2 regions of the Arthrobacter sp. Y3223065 genome follow, and region 2 is predicted to be linked to the other one. Evidence: predicted binding sites of a transcription regulator. Region 2 holds the regulator's gene; the other holds the start of a gene.
The links. Region 2 encodes LexA, which represses DNA repair genes until DNA is damaged. Its sites were predicted from a motif close to TCGAACANNTGTTCGA; they were not measured.
Positions count from the first base shown of each region.

Region 1: AC5RUK_RS09490 (LexA family protein) is a predicted target of LexA. The motif match lies at 4,851-4,866, and genes of this name have one in related genera.

Region 1 is NZ_JBNHGC010000003.1:180,012-187,397, forward strand. Features, by position in the region: gene AC5RUK_RS09460 (catalase) at 1-684, shown strand, start outside; gene AC5RUK_RS09465 (NAD-dependent epimerase/dehydratase family protein) at 826-1,896, shown strand; gene AC5RUK_RS09470 (hypothetical protein) at 1,980-2,192, shown strand; gene AC5RUK_RS09475 (hypothetical protein) at 2,259-2,693, shown strand; gene AC5RUK_RS09480 (hypothetical protein) at 2,766-2,984, shown strand; gene AC5RUK_RS09485 (Y-family DNA polymerase) at 3,050-4,423, opposite strand; gene AC5RUK_RS09490 (LexA family protein) at 4,416-4,790, opposite strand; gene AC5RUK_RS09495 (ATP-dependent Clp protease ATP-binding subunit) at 5,104-7,386, shown strand, end outside.
Region 2 is NZ_JBNHGC010000004.1:27,256-34,641, reverse strand. Features, by position in the region: gene AC5RUK_RS11930 (ATP-dependent DNA helicase) at 1-1,547, shown strand, start outside; gene lexA (transcriptional repressor LexA) at 1,655-2,404, opposite strand; gene AC5RUK_RS11920 (LysM peptidoglycan-binding domain-containing protein) at 2,703-3,056, shown strand; gene AC5RUK_RS11915 (histidinol-phosphate transaminase) at 3,129-4,238, shown strand; gene hisB (imidazoleglycerol-phosphate dehydratase HisB) at 4,293-4,910, shown strand; gene hisH (imidazole glycerol phosphate synthase subunit HisH) at 4,907-5,548, shown strand; gene AC5RUK_RS11900 (hypothetical protein) at 5,551-5,712, shown strand; gene priA (bifunctional 1-(5-phosphoribosyl)-5-((5-phosphoribosylamino)methylideneamino)imidazole-4-carboxamide isomerase/phosphoribosylanthranilate isomerase PriA) at 5,760-6,500, shown strand; gene AC5RUK_RS11890 (SseB family protein) at 6,510-7,358, shown strand.

The DNA of each region.
Region 1 (7,386 bases), on a different contig from region 2:
ATCGCGTTCGGCACCGGCGTGCTGGTGGACGGCCTGGACTTCTCCGACGACAAGATGCTGGTGGGCCGCACGTTCTCCTACAGCGACACCCAGCGGCACCGGGTTGGCCCGAACTACCTGCAGCTGCCGGTCAACAGCCCGAAGGTGCCGGTAGCCACCAACCAGCGGGACGGCCAGTTGACGCACTTTGTGGACACGGCGCCGGGCCAGAACCCGCACGTGAACTACGAGCCCACCATCACCGGCGGACTTCAGGAGGCGGAGAAGGATTCCGGCTACCACCACGCCATCGGGCCGGAGATCAGCGGCCGGCTGACCCGGGAACGGATCGAGCGGACCAACGACTACCTGCAGGCCGGCCAGCGGTTCTACCTGCAAGAGGCCTGGGAGCGCGAGGACCTGATCACCAATCTGACCAACGCCTTGTCCCAGTGCGACAGGCCCGTTCAGGAGCGCATGCTCTGGCACCTCTACATGATCGCGGACGAGCTCGGCGCGGGCGTGGGCGGCGGCATCGGCATCTCGCTGGACGAGGTGAAGGACCTTGGGCCATTGGCCAGCCAGAATCTCTCCGAAGCGGAGCAGCAGTGGATGGCCAACCTCGGCAAGAACGGGCCGCGGGACGTCTCCGGGCTAACCATGACGCACTGCGTGCCCAACGAACGCGTCAAAATGGAGCGCTAGCCTTCACCCTGCAACTTACAGCTTCAAGCGCCTGCTGACCTGCGGCGATGCGTGAGGCAACGCTGAATCCTGCGCAGATTCCGGCGGCCAGCCGCCGCACCGGCCCTCGCCAAGCCGTGGTATCCGCGGTAGCGTCTGTGCATGCGAGTCGCGGTGGTCGGAGCCAGCGGAAACGTCGGTACAGCAGTGCTGCGCCGGCTGCAGAAGGCGCGGGGCGAACGTGCTGACGACGTGGAAATCGTAGGCATTGCGCGGCGCGTGCCCGATGCCACGACGGAACCTTACGACGGCGTCACGTGGGTTTCAGTGGACATCGCCTCCCGTGATGCACAGGAAAGGCTCGCCCAGGCTTTCAAGGGATGCGACGCCGTCGTCCATCTCGCGTGGCTGCTGCAGCCGAACCACGATGAATGGCAGTTGCGCCGGGTGAACGTGGACGGCACCTCGAACATGCTTGCCGCTGCCACCAACGCCGGCGTCGGGCAAGTGGTCTGCGCATCGTCGCTCGGCGCGTACAGCCCGGGTCCGAAGCACTCCCGGGTCCGCGAGGATTGGCCGGCCAGAGGCATCGCCAGCTCGCACTACAGCCGGTTCAAGGGCCAGCAGGAAGCGCTGTTGGACCAGTTCGCCGACGACCACCCGGAAATTAAGGTGGCACGGCTGCGGCCCGGCCTGATATTCCAGGCCGAGGCCGGCAGCCAGATCGGCCGCTACTTTGTGGGCCGGTGGATCCCCAAGTTCTTTATTAATCGGCTGCGGCTGCCGCTGTTCCCGTTTCCCGAGGAGTTTATCTTCCAGGCATTGCATGCCAATGACGTGGCGGACGCGTATTGGCGGGTGCTGGACCAGGGCGCGAGGGGCGCCTTCAACGTCGCGGCCGAGCCGGTGGTAACGCCCGGCCTCGTCGCCTCCCTGTTCGGCGCCCGGCGCTGGCTGCCCGTTCCCGTGCCGCTGGTGCGACAGTTGGTCGGCGCTGCGTGGTCCGTCCGGCTGTTGGCCAGCGACCCCGGCTGGGTGGACATGGCCCGCTACGCTCCGGTCATGGACACCAGCCGGGCCAGGGATGAACTCGGCTGGGTGCCGCAGGTGGATTCGTTGGCGGCGATCCGTGAAGTCCTGGCGGGAATGGCCAGGGCCGGAGGGGTTACGGAATCCCCCGCGATGCGCCCGCGCAGCCGCTGGACCCGTGCGAAGCCGAGGACCGACGCGTAGTGTGGCCCCATGGGCATGCCGCGCGATGAGCGCCATTGCCCGGGCTGATCCCACAGGACGACCCGCTCGAGAAGGAGGACCTGATGAATCCGAACGAGAATCCGCGCCCGGAACACCCGGACGACCTGGATGACGAAAATCTGAGCCAGCCCGCCGGCGCAGGCGGCACCAACGACGACGACGACAAGGAAGCCGACGAGGCCCACATCCCGGTCCACGGCGATGAGAAGCTCGCCGACGACTTGGTCAAGAAAGCGTACGGAGAGGACCCACCCAACGCGCCTTTCCCCGGCTGACTTGGCAACGCCCACCAACGGTCTACCTAGCACCGCCCACCAACCGTCTACTGACAGGAGCACGCTGTGAAAGGGAAACTCACATTCGGCACCGGCATAGCCCTCGGATTCGTCCTCGGCTCGAAATCCGGAAGGTCCGCCTACGATTCGCTGAAGGCCAAGGCCCAGGAGTTCTGGCAGAATCCGGCGGTCCAGGAAAAAGTCCACGAAGCCACCGGCATGGTCAAGGAGAAGGCCCCGGGAGTCGCTGACCGTGTCACCGAAGCGGCCAAGAAGGCCGGGTCTGTGGCGTCCGCCAAGCTGCCCGGCAACCACGGAGCAGGGAAGGACGGCGGCGGCACCACTGCCACCACTGGCCCGACGACCACCCTCGGCGACACCGTCTCGGATCCGGCGCACAGCGACGAACTCGGGCAGAGCTGGACGGGCGAGGGAGGCGCCATGCCGGGCGGACCCGCCACCAGTAACAGGGACGACGACCTGCGCCCGCCTGGAGTGTGACCTGCCCGGGATATCGGCAAGCGAGTTTCTCCCCGGGCTTGGCTTGCAGCAACGGCAGAAGGAAGGACTGGCATGACCGAGAACGACAACGGCCAGGTCAAGGGTCCGCGGGACCAGTCGGGCACCGGGGCAGATCCGTCGGCGCCTGACATTCAAGAGGAGGCGGCTGATTCGGCCCCCGAGCCCGAGGGCAAGGAGGGCATGAACATCGCGCCCGGACCGGCTGAAGAGAAGGACCGGGAAACCCCGGACGACCGCGGGCTCACGACCGACACCAGCCCGAGCGACTGATCCGCCGCGGGCATGGCAGCGGCCGCAGAGATCCCGGCCGCTGCCATGCCCGTTTCGTTCGTGGATCAATCCGCCTTGACCACCGGCAGGTCGCTCCACTCGGTGGTGTAGCGCGGCGAGGAGAACTCGCGTTTCATTGACCACGCCGCCGGGGCGGCCAGCCCGCCCTGACCGAGACCGATCGCGGCTTCGCCGAACTTGGAACGCACGGCGCCCAACAGGTCGCCGATGTGCCGCTGTTCCAAATCGCTGACGAAGGGGTCGAAGGTCTGCTGCCCGGCCGCGGGTTCCAGCCCCGACAACAGCACCGCGGCCCGGACATAGTGGGCGCCGGGTACCAGGCAACCGCGCATGGCAGCCACGGCAGCCTTGGTCAGCTGGATTGGGTCCTGGGTAGGCGTCGACAAGTTGACGCTGGCCGCGGGAAACGCTCCCTCGCCACCGGCGAACCTGCTGGTCCCCGCCGTCACCGTCAGCACCGAGGCACGCAGTCCCTCGGCTGCCATCCGGGCCGCCCCGCGCTGGGCGTAAACCGCCATCACCTGGTCCATCTCCTCGAGCGTGGTCACCGGCGTGGAGAAACTCCGCGAGAACATGATCTGCTGCTTGTCGGCCCGCTCCTCCGTGTGCGGGATGCAGGGCGTCCCGTTCAGTTCCAGCACGGTTCGCTGCAGCACCACGGAGAATTTCTTGCGGATCGCCTGCGGGTCCGCGGCCTTCAGGTCTGCGATCGACTCGATCCCGAGGGCGTTCAGCCGTTTCCCGGTCCGTCCGCCCACGCCCCATAGCCCGGTGACCGGCACGCGCGACTGGATCCATGCGATGTCGGAAGCGGGCATCGAGCCCAGCGAGCACACCCCGGCCATCTGCGGATTCCGCTTGGCAACGTGGTTGGCAAACTTCGCCAGCGTCTTGGTCTGGGCCACGCCAACGCTGACCGGCACGCCCACCTGCCGGATCACGGCGGCCCGGATCCGGCCGGCAGTTTCCAGCAACTGGGTTTCATCGCCGGGCAGGCCCAGGAAAGACTCGTCGATCGAATAGACCTCCTGCCAGGTCCCGAACCGGCCGAGCACTTCCATCACCCGGGCGCTCAGGTCTCCGTACAGCTCGTAGTTGCTGGAGCGCGCGACCAGCCCCCACGCCTTGGCCCGCGGCGCCACCTGGAACCACGGCGTCCCGGTTTTCAGCCCCAGCTGTTTGGCTTCCTCGGAGCGCGCCACCACGCAGCCGTCATTGTTGGAGAGCACGACGACGGGGCGCCCCTCGAGGGACGGATCGAAGACCCGCTCGCAGGAGACGTAGAAATTGTTGACATCCACCAGCGCGATTCGTTCGCCGGGCCGGGATTCGGGCGGTTGGCCGAAGGTTGTGTTGCCGGACCCTGACGGCTGGCCGGAGGCCGCGGCGCCGGACCCCGATACGGGGCCGCTAGACATGGTGCAGGCAACGGGTGGCGACGCCCCAGATGCTCAGGTCCGCGAGTTCGCCCACCTCGGTGGGGACACCGCCGTCGTCCGCCTGCAAGCGCACGCCGTCCGCGGTGAGATGCAGGCGCCGGACCACCAATTCCCCGTCCAGCACCGCGATCACCACCGAACCGTCGCGCGGGGTCAGCGAGCGGTCCACGATCAGCTCATCGCCGTCGCTGATCCCGGCGGCGGCCATCGAGTTCCCGGCCACCCGCATCACAAAGGTACTGGTGCGGTCGCGGATCAAGTGCCGGTTCAGGTCGATGCCGCCGTGGAAGTAGTCCCGCGCCGGTGACGGGAAACCGCGCGCATCCTCGGGCGTTCCGGTGCCCATTTCCGGGCCGGCCGACGCATCCGACGGCTGCTCCAAACCGAACATCCCGGACCCCCGTCTTCGAACAAAGCTTCGAAGACAACACTAGCACCGGCCCTCACCCGGGCCCATGCACCGGCAGTCCAGCAGTCCGGCCGCCCTATTGGATCCGACGATTCGGGCACAACAAATTCGCCCGAAATGAACGCCCCGCGCCACAACCCCAGGCAAGAGTGAGCCGACTTCACTCAAGTTTGCGGAACTTCTGGAATAATCTTCACCCGAAGGCGTTAACATGAGTCGAAGGCACTCACGTTCCACAGGAGGATCATTCATGCCACTGTTCTTCGGACCAGCTTCCGGCAACGGTTCATTCGACGAGTTCCTAGCCCGCTACCTGCAGGGCCAGCGGGCTGCCCAGTCGCGCACCGTTGACCTCACCCGCCTGCTCAGCCGCCGCACCCATGAAGTGCTGGCACAGGCGGCCCGGTTTGCCGCGGGCCTCGGCCACATCGAGGTGGACGCCCTGCACATTTTGCACGTCATGGCCCGTCAGGAGCCGGCCGCCAGCCAGATCAAGCTGACCGGCGCCGACCCGCAGGCCATCGCGCGCTCCGCCGAGCAGGGCCTGCCGGAAAAGACCGCCCCGACCCGCGAAACGCCGTCGCTGACGCCGTCCGCGCAGCGTGCCCTGCTGGACGCGCACCAGGTGGCCCGCGCGTTCGGTTCCACGTACATCGACCCCGAGCACCTGTTCGCGGCTTTCGTCCTGAACCAGGAGACCCCCGCCGGCCAGATCCTGGCCGGCTCGGGCGTGACCCCGATGGCGCTGCAGCAGGCGGCGGAGAAAGCTGCGGCGCAGGCCGGCGGCCCCAACACAACCGCCGGCCCGCAGCCGGGCGCGAACCCTCAGGCAGAAACGCCGATGCTGGACCAGTTCGGCACCGATCTGACCGCCCAGGCCCGGGAGGACCGGCTGGACCCGGTGATTGGCCGCGCCGACGAGATCGCCCAGACCATCGAAATCCTCGCGCGCCGGACCAAGAACAACCCGGTCTTGATCGGCGAGGCCGGCGTGGGCAAGACCGCCATCGCCGAAGGCCTCGCGCAGGCCATCGTGGCCGGCGACGTCCCGGAGCAACTGCGCGGCAAGCGTGTGGTCTCGCTGGATTTGCCGGGCATGCTGGCCGGCACCCGCTACCGCGGCGATTTCGAGGAACGCCTGACCAAAACCCTGGACGAGATCAGCGCCGCCGGCAGCGAGCTGATCGTGTTCATCGACGAACTGCACACCGTGGTCGGTGCCGGCGGCGGCGGCGAGGGCGGCATGGACGCCGGCAACATCCTCAAGCCCCGGCTGGCCCGCGGTGAACTGCACCTGGTCGGCGCCACCACGCTGGGCGAGTACCGCAAGGTGGAGAAGGACCCCGCCCTGGAGCGGCGCTTCCAGCCGGTCATGGTCGGCGAGCCCTCGATCGAAGACGCCGTGCAGATCCTGTCCGGGCTGAAGGACCGCTACGAGGAACACCACCAGGTGGCCTACACCGACGAAGCGATCCGCGCCGCCGTCGAGATGTCCTCCCGCTACATCACCGACCGGTTCCTGCCGGACAAGGCGATCGACCTGATCGACCAGGCCGGAGCGCGGCTAAGCCTGCGGCGCGGCCCGCGCGTTGACGTGGAGGCTTTGCGCGGCCGGCTGGCAGAGCTGGAATCGGCCAAGAACGGCGCCGTCGCCGAGGAACGCTACGAGAACGCTTCAAAGCTGCGCGACGAGATCGAAGAGCTGCAGGCCAGGCTGGCAGCCGCCTCCGCCAACCAGCCAACCTCCGGTGCCGACGAGGACCACGACGGCGGGGCCCGCCCCGGCGTCGCGCCCTCCGATGTGGTGGGCGAGGCCGAGATTGCCGAGATCATCTCCCGCGCCACCGGCATTCCGGCCGCCCGGCTGACGGAGGGCGACCGGCAGCGGCTGGCCCGGCTGGAGGAGGACCTGCACGCCCGGGTAATAGGCCAGGACGATGCGGTGACCGCTATCGCCAAGTCGGTGCGGCGCAACCGCACCGGCATGGGGGACGAGGGCAGGCCCGTCGGCAGCTTCCTGTTCCTGGGTCCCACCGGTGTGGGCAAGACCGAGCTGGCCAAGGCGCTGGCGGAGTCGCTGTTCGGCGACGAGGACGCCATGATCCGCTTCGATATGAGTGAATACGGCGAGCGCCACACCGTCTCGCGGCTGGTCGGCGCACCTCCGGGCTACGTGGGCTACGGCGAGGCCGGCCAGCTGACCGAGCGCGTCCGCCGGCACCCCTACTCGGTGGTGCTGCTGGACGAGGTGGAGAAGGCCCATCCGGACGTGTTCAACCTGCTGCTGCAGGTCCTCGACGACGGACGCCTCACCGACGGGCAGGGCCGCACCGTGGACTTCCGCAATACGGTGGTGATCATGACCTCCAACCTCGGGTCGGAGTTCCTGGCCAGCAAGGGCGGAGCGCTGGGCTTCACCGCCAACAACGGAGTGGACGGCTTCGGGAGCGAGCAGGATCTGCGCGCCCGGGTGATGGGCCGGCTGCGCGAAACCATGCGGCCGGAGTTCCTGAACCGGATCGACGAAATCGTG
Region 2 (7,386 bases):
TGGGCAAGGAGGTCGTGCGCCTGCGCGAGTGGGCACAGGGGACCGAAACCGGCGATCGGGACGAACTGGTGCCCGGTGTCAGCGACCGGGCGTGGCGCCAGGTCTCCGTCGGGTCGATGGAATGCCTGGGCGCCCAAAAATGTCCCCTGGCGGCCGAGTGCTTCAGCGAACTGGCACGGGGCCACGCGGCAGAGGCAGACATCGTGATCACAAATCACGCCATGCTGGCCATCAACGCCTTCGAAGGCGTGGCCGTGCTCCCGGACTACGATGTGGTGGTCATCGACGAGGCCCATGAGCTGCAGGACCGCGTCACCAGCGCCGTCGCGGGGCAACTCTCCGCTGCCATGGTCCGCACCGCCGCCTCCACGGCGCGCAAGCACACGGGGATCAGCGTGGAACCGCTGAACTCCGCGGCCGACGCCCTGGAGGACGTCCTGCAGTCGGTGCCGACCGGGCTGTTGGCGGCCGGCCTCCGCGAGGAGCATGAATTGGTGCTCACGCAACTGCGGGAAGCCGCCCGTACAGCGCTTTCCGATTCCAAGCCGGAGGGTGCGGGGGCAGCGGACGGCGGCCGGCAGATGGCGCGGTCACGGCTCTCTGCCGTGCTGGAGCTGGCTGAACGGCTGCTGTCCGCGCCCGACTCCCGGGAGGTCATCTGGGCGACCCGTCCCAGTACTTATGGCGAGACCGGCGACTACGCCGCCAATGACGACCAGCCGGCAACGCTGAACATAGCGCCGCTCTCCGTGGCGTCCCGGCTGCGCGAAGGCCTGTTCGACGAACACACGGTGGTGCTCACCTCGGCAACATTGTCCGTCGGGGGAACCTTCGACGCAGTAGCCGGGTCACTCGGACTGCTGGGAGCAGGCGCGCCGGCCTATTCCAGCGTTGATGTGGGCAGCCCCTTCGATTACCCCCGGCAGGGCGTGCTGTACGTGGCGTCACATCTGCCCAAGCCAGGCCGGGGCACCAGCCCCGAGCAGCTTGCTGAACTGGAGGAGCTCCTGCTGGCCTCGCGCGGCGGCGCCCTGGGCTTGTTTTCTTCGCGGCGTGCGGCAGAAGAAGCTGCAGCGGAGATGCGCGAGCGCACCGACCTGACCATCCTGTGCCAAGGAGAATCATCGATGTCGGCACTGGTCCGCCAATTCGCCGAGGAACCGGACGCATGCCTGTTTGGCACCATGACGCTCTGGCAGGGCGTCGACGTTCCCGGTGCAGCGTGCCGGCTCGTGGTCATCGACCGGATTCCGTTCCCCCGGCCGGACGACCCGCTCACGACCGCCCGAACCCGGTCCGTGGCGCAGGCCGGGGGAAACGGTTTCATGACCGTTTCGGCGACCCATGCGGCTGTGCGGCTGGCGCAGGGGGCAGGCAGGCTGATCCGCGCCTCCAATGACCGGGGAGTTGTGGCCGTGCTGGACTCACGGCTGGCGACAGCACGCTACGGGGGCTTCCTGCGCAGCGCCCTGCCGCCCTTCTGGAGCACCAAGGACGGCGCCATGGCACGTCAGATCCTGGAGAGGCTGGCTGCTGCCGCTGCCTGAACGGGCCGTGGCAGCAGCCACGCGGGAGCGGTCGTCCGCCCGCAAACCGGGCACGGGCGAAGTCTCCCGCTGACCGGCAGAGGGGGAACTGAGTAGCTTGCGGCGGGTCAGAGGGCCCGCATCACCGAGACAACCTTGCCCATGATGGTTGCGTGGTCTCCCAGAATCGGTTCGTACTGGGTGTTCTGCGGCAGCAGCCAGGTGTGTCCGTCGCGCTGCCGGAAGGTCTTGACCGTGGCTTCGTCGTCGAGCAGCGCCGCCACGATGTCGCCGTTCTCGGCCGTGTGCTGCTGGCGCACCACTACCCAGTCGCCGTCACAGATAGCCGCATCGATCATTGAATCGCCCGAAACCCTGAGCATGAACAACTCGCCGTGGCCCACGAGCTGACGAGGCAGGGGCATGACGTCCTCGACCGCCTGATCCGCCAGGATCGGCCCGCCTGCCGCGATCCGTCCCACCAGCGGCACCATCGCCGTGTCGGACGACGTGGTGAGTTCAGATACTGCAACGCCGCTGGAGCTGCGCAGCTGCTGCGGTTCATCGACTCCGACGATTTCCACACCCCCGTGCTCGAGTGTCAGCGGAGTCAGGATTTCCATCGCACGGGGACGCTTAGGGTCGCGCCTGATGTAGCCCATCTTCTCGAGTTGGGCCAGCTGATGCGTGACGCTGGACAGGCTCGCCAAGCCGACGGTGTCACCAATCTCGCGCATCGACGGAGGGTATCCGTTGGACATGACGGATCGCTGGATCGTCTCCAGGATCTTCTTCTGCCGCGGCGTCAGGCTGCGTCCCACTTTGACGGGTCGGCCGCGTCGCCTGGCTCCGGCTTTGGTGGTGCTCTCTTCGGACATATCCGGCCCCGGTCTCCCGTAGTGGTCCACGCGCCGGTGCTGCGGTAGCGGAACCGCGCATGGATTGTTGTCTCGGCTGTTTTGTCGGTGGCGGCTGGTGCACTGCTCTTACCGCCGCTTGACGCTTCCAACGCTAGGCGAGGCGGTGGTGAATTTCAAACATTTGTTCGACTGAGTCTCGACAATGTTCGATCACCAGTGCTAGAACTGTAGGAGAGACGTTCGAAGATATATTCGAACGCGACAGCCAGACGATCGAAACCAGCCGAAATAGATCGAAAATCGGAAAGGTGACACCATGTCCGCCCAGCTCGCACCGCAGGCCGCCGGCGTCCGTACCAGCACCAACCTCCGGCTGACCCGCAGAGGCCGTTTGTTGCTGATTGGCCTGCCGCTGATGCTGGCCGCGGCCGCCGCCCTGACCTTGATCGGTTTCTTCACGGCGCCGGCAATGGCCGCCGCCGGGGGGCTGGGGCCGGGGCCGGCGTCAACTGTCACGGTTGGCAGCGGCCAGACGCTGTGGGACGTGGCGGTACGGTCCGCCCCCGACCGCAACCCTCACGATGTCATTTTCGAGATCGCGCAATTGAACGGCCTCCAGGGAGACATCGTCCATGCCGGCCAGCAGCTGCTGGTCCCGTCCGCGCGCTGAGGCAGCCGTAACATGAGCTGCTTCGGCCCGCCCGATTCCTGCCCCGGGCGGGCCGAAGCTTAAACTGGACCGGTGAGTGAGCAGTTAGAACGCCTGAACCGCCTGCCGTTGCGGGACAATCTTCGGGGCTTGGAGCCCTATGGTGCGCCCCAGTTGGAGGTTCCCGTCCTCCTGAATGTCAACGAAAACACCCACGGACTGCCCGACGCCGTCCGTCAGGCCATCGTCTCGGCCGTTAGCGACGCGGCCGCGGGCCTGAACCGGTATCCGGATCGCGAGTTCACGAAGTTGAGAACGGCACTGGCCCGCTACTTGGGGCACGGCCTCACCGCAGGGAACATCTGGGCTGCCAACGGATCGAATGAAGTCCTGCAGCAAATCCTCCAGGCCTTCGGCGGCCCCGGCCGTACCCTGCTGAGCTTCCCGCCCACCTATTCGATGTACCCGCTGCTGGCCAGCGGGACGGACACGGATTATGTGGCTGTTCCGCGGGGGGCAGACTTCACATTGTCGCCGGACGCTGCCGCCGCTGCCGTGGCCGACTCCGCCGCAAACGTCGTCGTTCTTTGTTCGCCCAACAACCCGACGGGAACCGCCCTGGGCCTCGACGTCGTGGAGGCCGCGTATGAAGCAGGCGAGGCCTCCCAGGCCATCGTGATCGTGGACGAGGCCTACGCCGAGTTCGCCCACGCCGGAACGCCGAGCGCGCTGACTTTGTTGCCGGGGCGGGAGAGACTCATTGTCTCCCGCACTATGAGCAAGGCCTTCGCGCTGGCAGGCGCCAGGGTAGGGTACCTTGCCGCCGCCCCGCAGATTACCGACGCGCTGCGGCTGGTCCGCTTGCCCTACCACCTCTCGGCGGTGACGCAGGCAACGGCCCTGGCCGCCTTGGAGCATGCCGATGCCCTGCTGGCCAATGTTGAGGACATCAAGGCTCAGCGGGACCGCATTGTCGACGGGCTGACCGGACTGGGGCTTAAACCGGCGCCGTCCGACTCAAACTTTGTGTTTTTCGGCGGGCTGGAGGACCCCCGCTCCGTGTGGCAGGGACTCCTGGAAGCCGGTGTGCTGATCCGCGACGTAGGGATCCCCGGCCACTTGCGGGTGACCGCCGGCACTGAGGCCGAGACCACAGCCTTCCTCGACGGCATCAAGGCCCTCGTGGCGAGCCCCGTCTCCTAAACTAGTAAGAGCGAACCGGTTTGCGCCGGTCGACCAATTCGTCAAAGGACTCCCATGACCGTGGAAACCACCACCGGACGTACCGCACGCCTCGAACGCATCACCAGCGAGTCGTCCGTGCTGGTTGAACTGGACCTCGACGGCACCGGCCGCTCCGAGATCAGCACCACCGTGCCGTTCTACGACCACATGCTCACCGCCCTGTCGAAGCACTCGCTGGTCGACCTGACCGTGAAGGCCAGCGGAGACACGCACATCGACGCGCACCACACCGTCGAAGACGTCGCCATCACGATCGGGGAGGCCCTGAAGGAGGCACTGGGCAGCAAGGCCGGAATCCGCCGGTTCGGCGAAGCAACGGTGCCCCTGGACGAAGCGCTGGCCCACGCCGTCGTGGACATCTCCGGCAGGCCCTACCTGGTGCACGCGGGAGAACCGGCAGGCCAGGAGTACCACTTGATCGGCGGGCACTTCACCGGGTCGCTGACCCGCCACGTCTTCGAATCGATCACACTGCACGCCCAGATCTGCCTGCACATGCGCGTGCTGGGTGGCAGGGACCCCCACCACATCGTCGAGGCCCAGTTCAAGGCCTTCGCCCGGGCGCTTCGCGCCGCCGTCGAAGCCGATCCACGTGTCGAGGGCATTCCCTCGACGAAGGGGGCCTTGTGACCGCTGCGCCCAAGGTCACGGTACTGGACTACGGCTCCGGGAACGTGCGCTCGGCAGTCCGTGCGCTGGAGCATGTGGGAGCCGACGTCACGCTGAGCCATGCCTCCGACGACGTCCTGGAGGCCGACGGGCTGTTGGTTCCCGGGGTCGGCGCCTTCGCCACGGTCATGAAGGGGCTAAAGTCCGTGGACGCGCTTCGCTGGATTGGACGCCGGGTGGCCGGCGGACGGCCCGTGCTGGGCATCTGCGTGGGCCTGCAGGTCATGTTCGAAGAAGGCGTTGAACATGGCGTGCGCACGCAGGGTGTGGGGGAATGGCCGGGAACCGTGGAAGCGTTGCCGGCGGAGGTCGTCCCCCACATGGGGTGGAACACCGTGGACGCCGCGGAGGGCAGCCGGCTGTTTGCCGGAATCGAAGACGAGCGCTTCTACTTTGTGCACTCCTACGGTGTGCAGCACTGGAACTTCGATGTGACCCAACCCGCGATGACACCGCCGCTGGTGACGTGGTCCACGCACGGCGCCCCGTTCATAGCGGCCGTTGAAAACGGTCCGCTGAGTGCTACCCAGTTCCATCCGGAAAAGTCAGGAGACGCCGGCGCCGAGCTGCTGCGCAACTGGCTGAAGGCGCTGAGGTAGCCATGGGCAGCATTCTCCTGATGGCCCTGGCCGGGCTGCTGGCCGGCGGCGCCATCTCGTTCCGGCAGCAGCGGCTGTCCAAGTGGTTGGTTATCGTCTTCTGGATCCTCGCCGGCATGTCGCTGCTGGCTGCCTACCTGCTCACCCTCGGCCCGGCCGAGTAACCACATCCATCCCGCGCAGCTGACGGCGCGCAGAAAGCGGAAGAACCATGACGAACCAAACCTCCATCCTCGAACTCTTGCCCGCAGTCGATGTTGCCGACGGCCAGGCCGTCCGGCTGGTCCAAGGCGAAGCCGGCAGCGAGACCGGCTACGGAGACCCGCTGGAAGCCGCCCTGGCATGGCAAAACGACGGGGCGGAATGGGTGCACCTGGTGGACCTCGACGCGGCGTTCGGCCGGGGCAACAACACGGAAGTGCTCCGCCGGGTCTCCGACGAACTGAAAATCAAGGTGGAGCTGTCCGGCGGCATCCGCGACGACGCTTCATTGGAGCGTGCGCTTGAGTTCGGGGCCGCACGTGTCAATCTGGGAACCGCCGCCCTGGAAAACCCGGAGTGGACGGCCCGCGCCATTGAACGGCACGGGGACGCCATCGCCGTCGGCCTCGATGTCCGTGGCACCACGCTGGCGGCCCGCGGCTGGACGCAGGATGGCGGCGACCTCTGGGAGGTGCTGGCCCGCCTCGAAGACGCCGGCTGCGCCAGGTACGTGGTGACCGATGTGACCAAGGACGGAACACTGCGTGGACCCAACGTGGATTTGCTCCGGCAGATGTGCGAGCGGACCGACAAGCCGGTGGTGGCCTCCGGCGGGATCTCCAGCCTGGATGATCTGCGGACGCTGCGCGCACTGGTTCCGGCCGGAGTTGAGGGAGCGATTGTGGGCAAGGCCCTGTACGCGGGCAAGTTCACGCTGCCCGAAGCGCTCGACGTTGCCGGACGGCGCTGAGAGACCAGCATGGGCAAGAAGGAGCTGCCCGCCCATATTGCCGCTGCGCTGGCGGGAGCCGGCGGCGCGGGGGACTCTGCCGGCCAAAGCTGGGCCGGGCGGGACCTGAGTGGTGAAGGAAATCCGCTCCATCAGTTCGACCACGACGACGGCAGCGCGGATCCCGGCTACGAGGCGGCGCTGCAATGGCTTGCCGCCGGAACCGGCGGCGAAGCGGAAGTAGTGGCTGCCCTGGCGAATGCCCGCGTTTTCGTGCCCATCGTGGCGACGCTGGGAGAAGAAGCCGAGGGCAGCCACGGCCTGACGTCGGATAAACAGGCGGACATGGCCGTGGTGACGTTGCAGGCGCCGGATGGGCGCCGGGCACTGCCGGTATTCAGCAACACGGCCGCTCTGGAAGCCTGGCATCCCCAGGCCCGGCCGGTTGCCGTCGAGGCACCGCGGGCGGCGCTGGCGGCCGTGTCCGAAGACGCCGAACTGATGGTTATGGACCCGGGCGCCGCCCTGACATTCGTGGTTCGGCGGCCCGCAGTGTGGGCGTTGGCCAAACAGCACGAATGGGTGCCCTCGTACCGGGATCCGGCGCTGTTGGAATGGGTGGCCGAAGCCACGGGCGGCGAGGAGGCCGTCCTGGCCGCGTCCGTGGAACCCGGAACCGGCATCGCGGTCCGGGCGGCAGACGGATCGGTAGTGGCCGGCGGTGGCCACGGACCGGAACTGCGCTTGGTCCTGCAGGTGCAAGACGGGCTGGGGCGCGAGGAGTTGGGCGCCTTGGCGGGACGGATCCAACGGCGGCTCCAAGCCAGGCAGGAGTTTGCCGAGCGGGTGGATTCGCTGGAGCTGAAGTTCACGCGCTGAGTTCCGCCCGCTGGCAGCCTCATCCGGA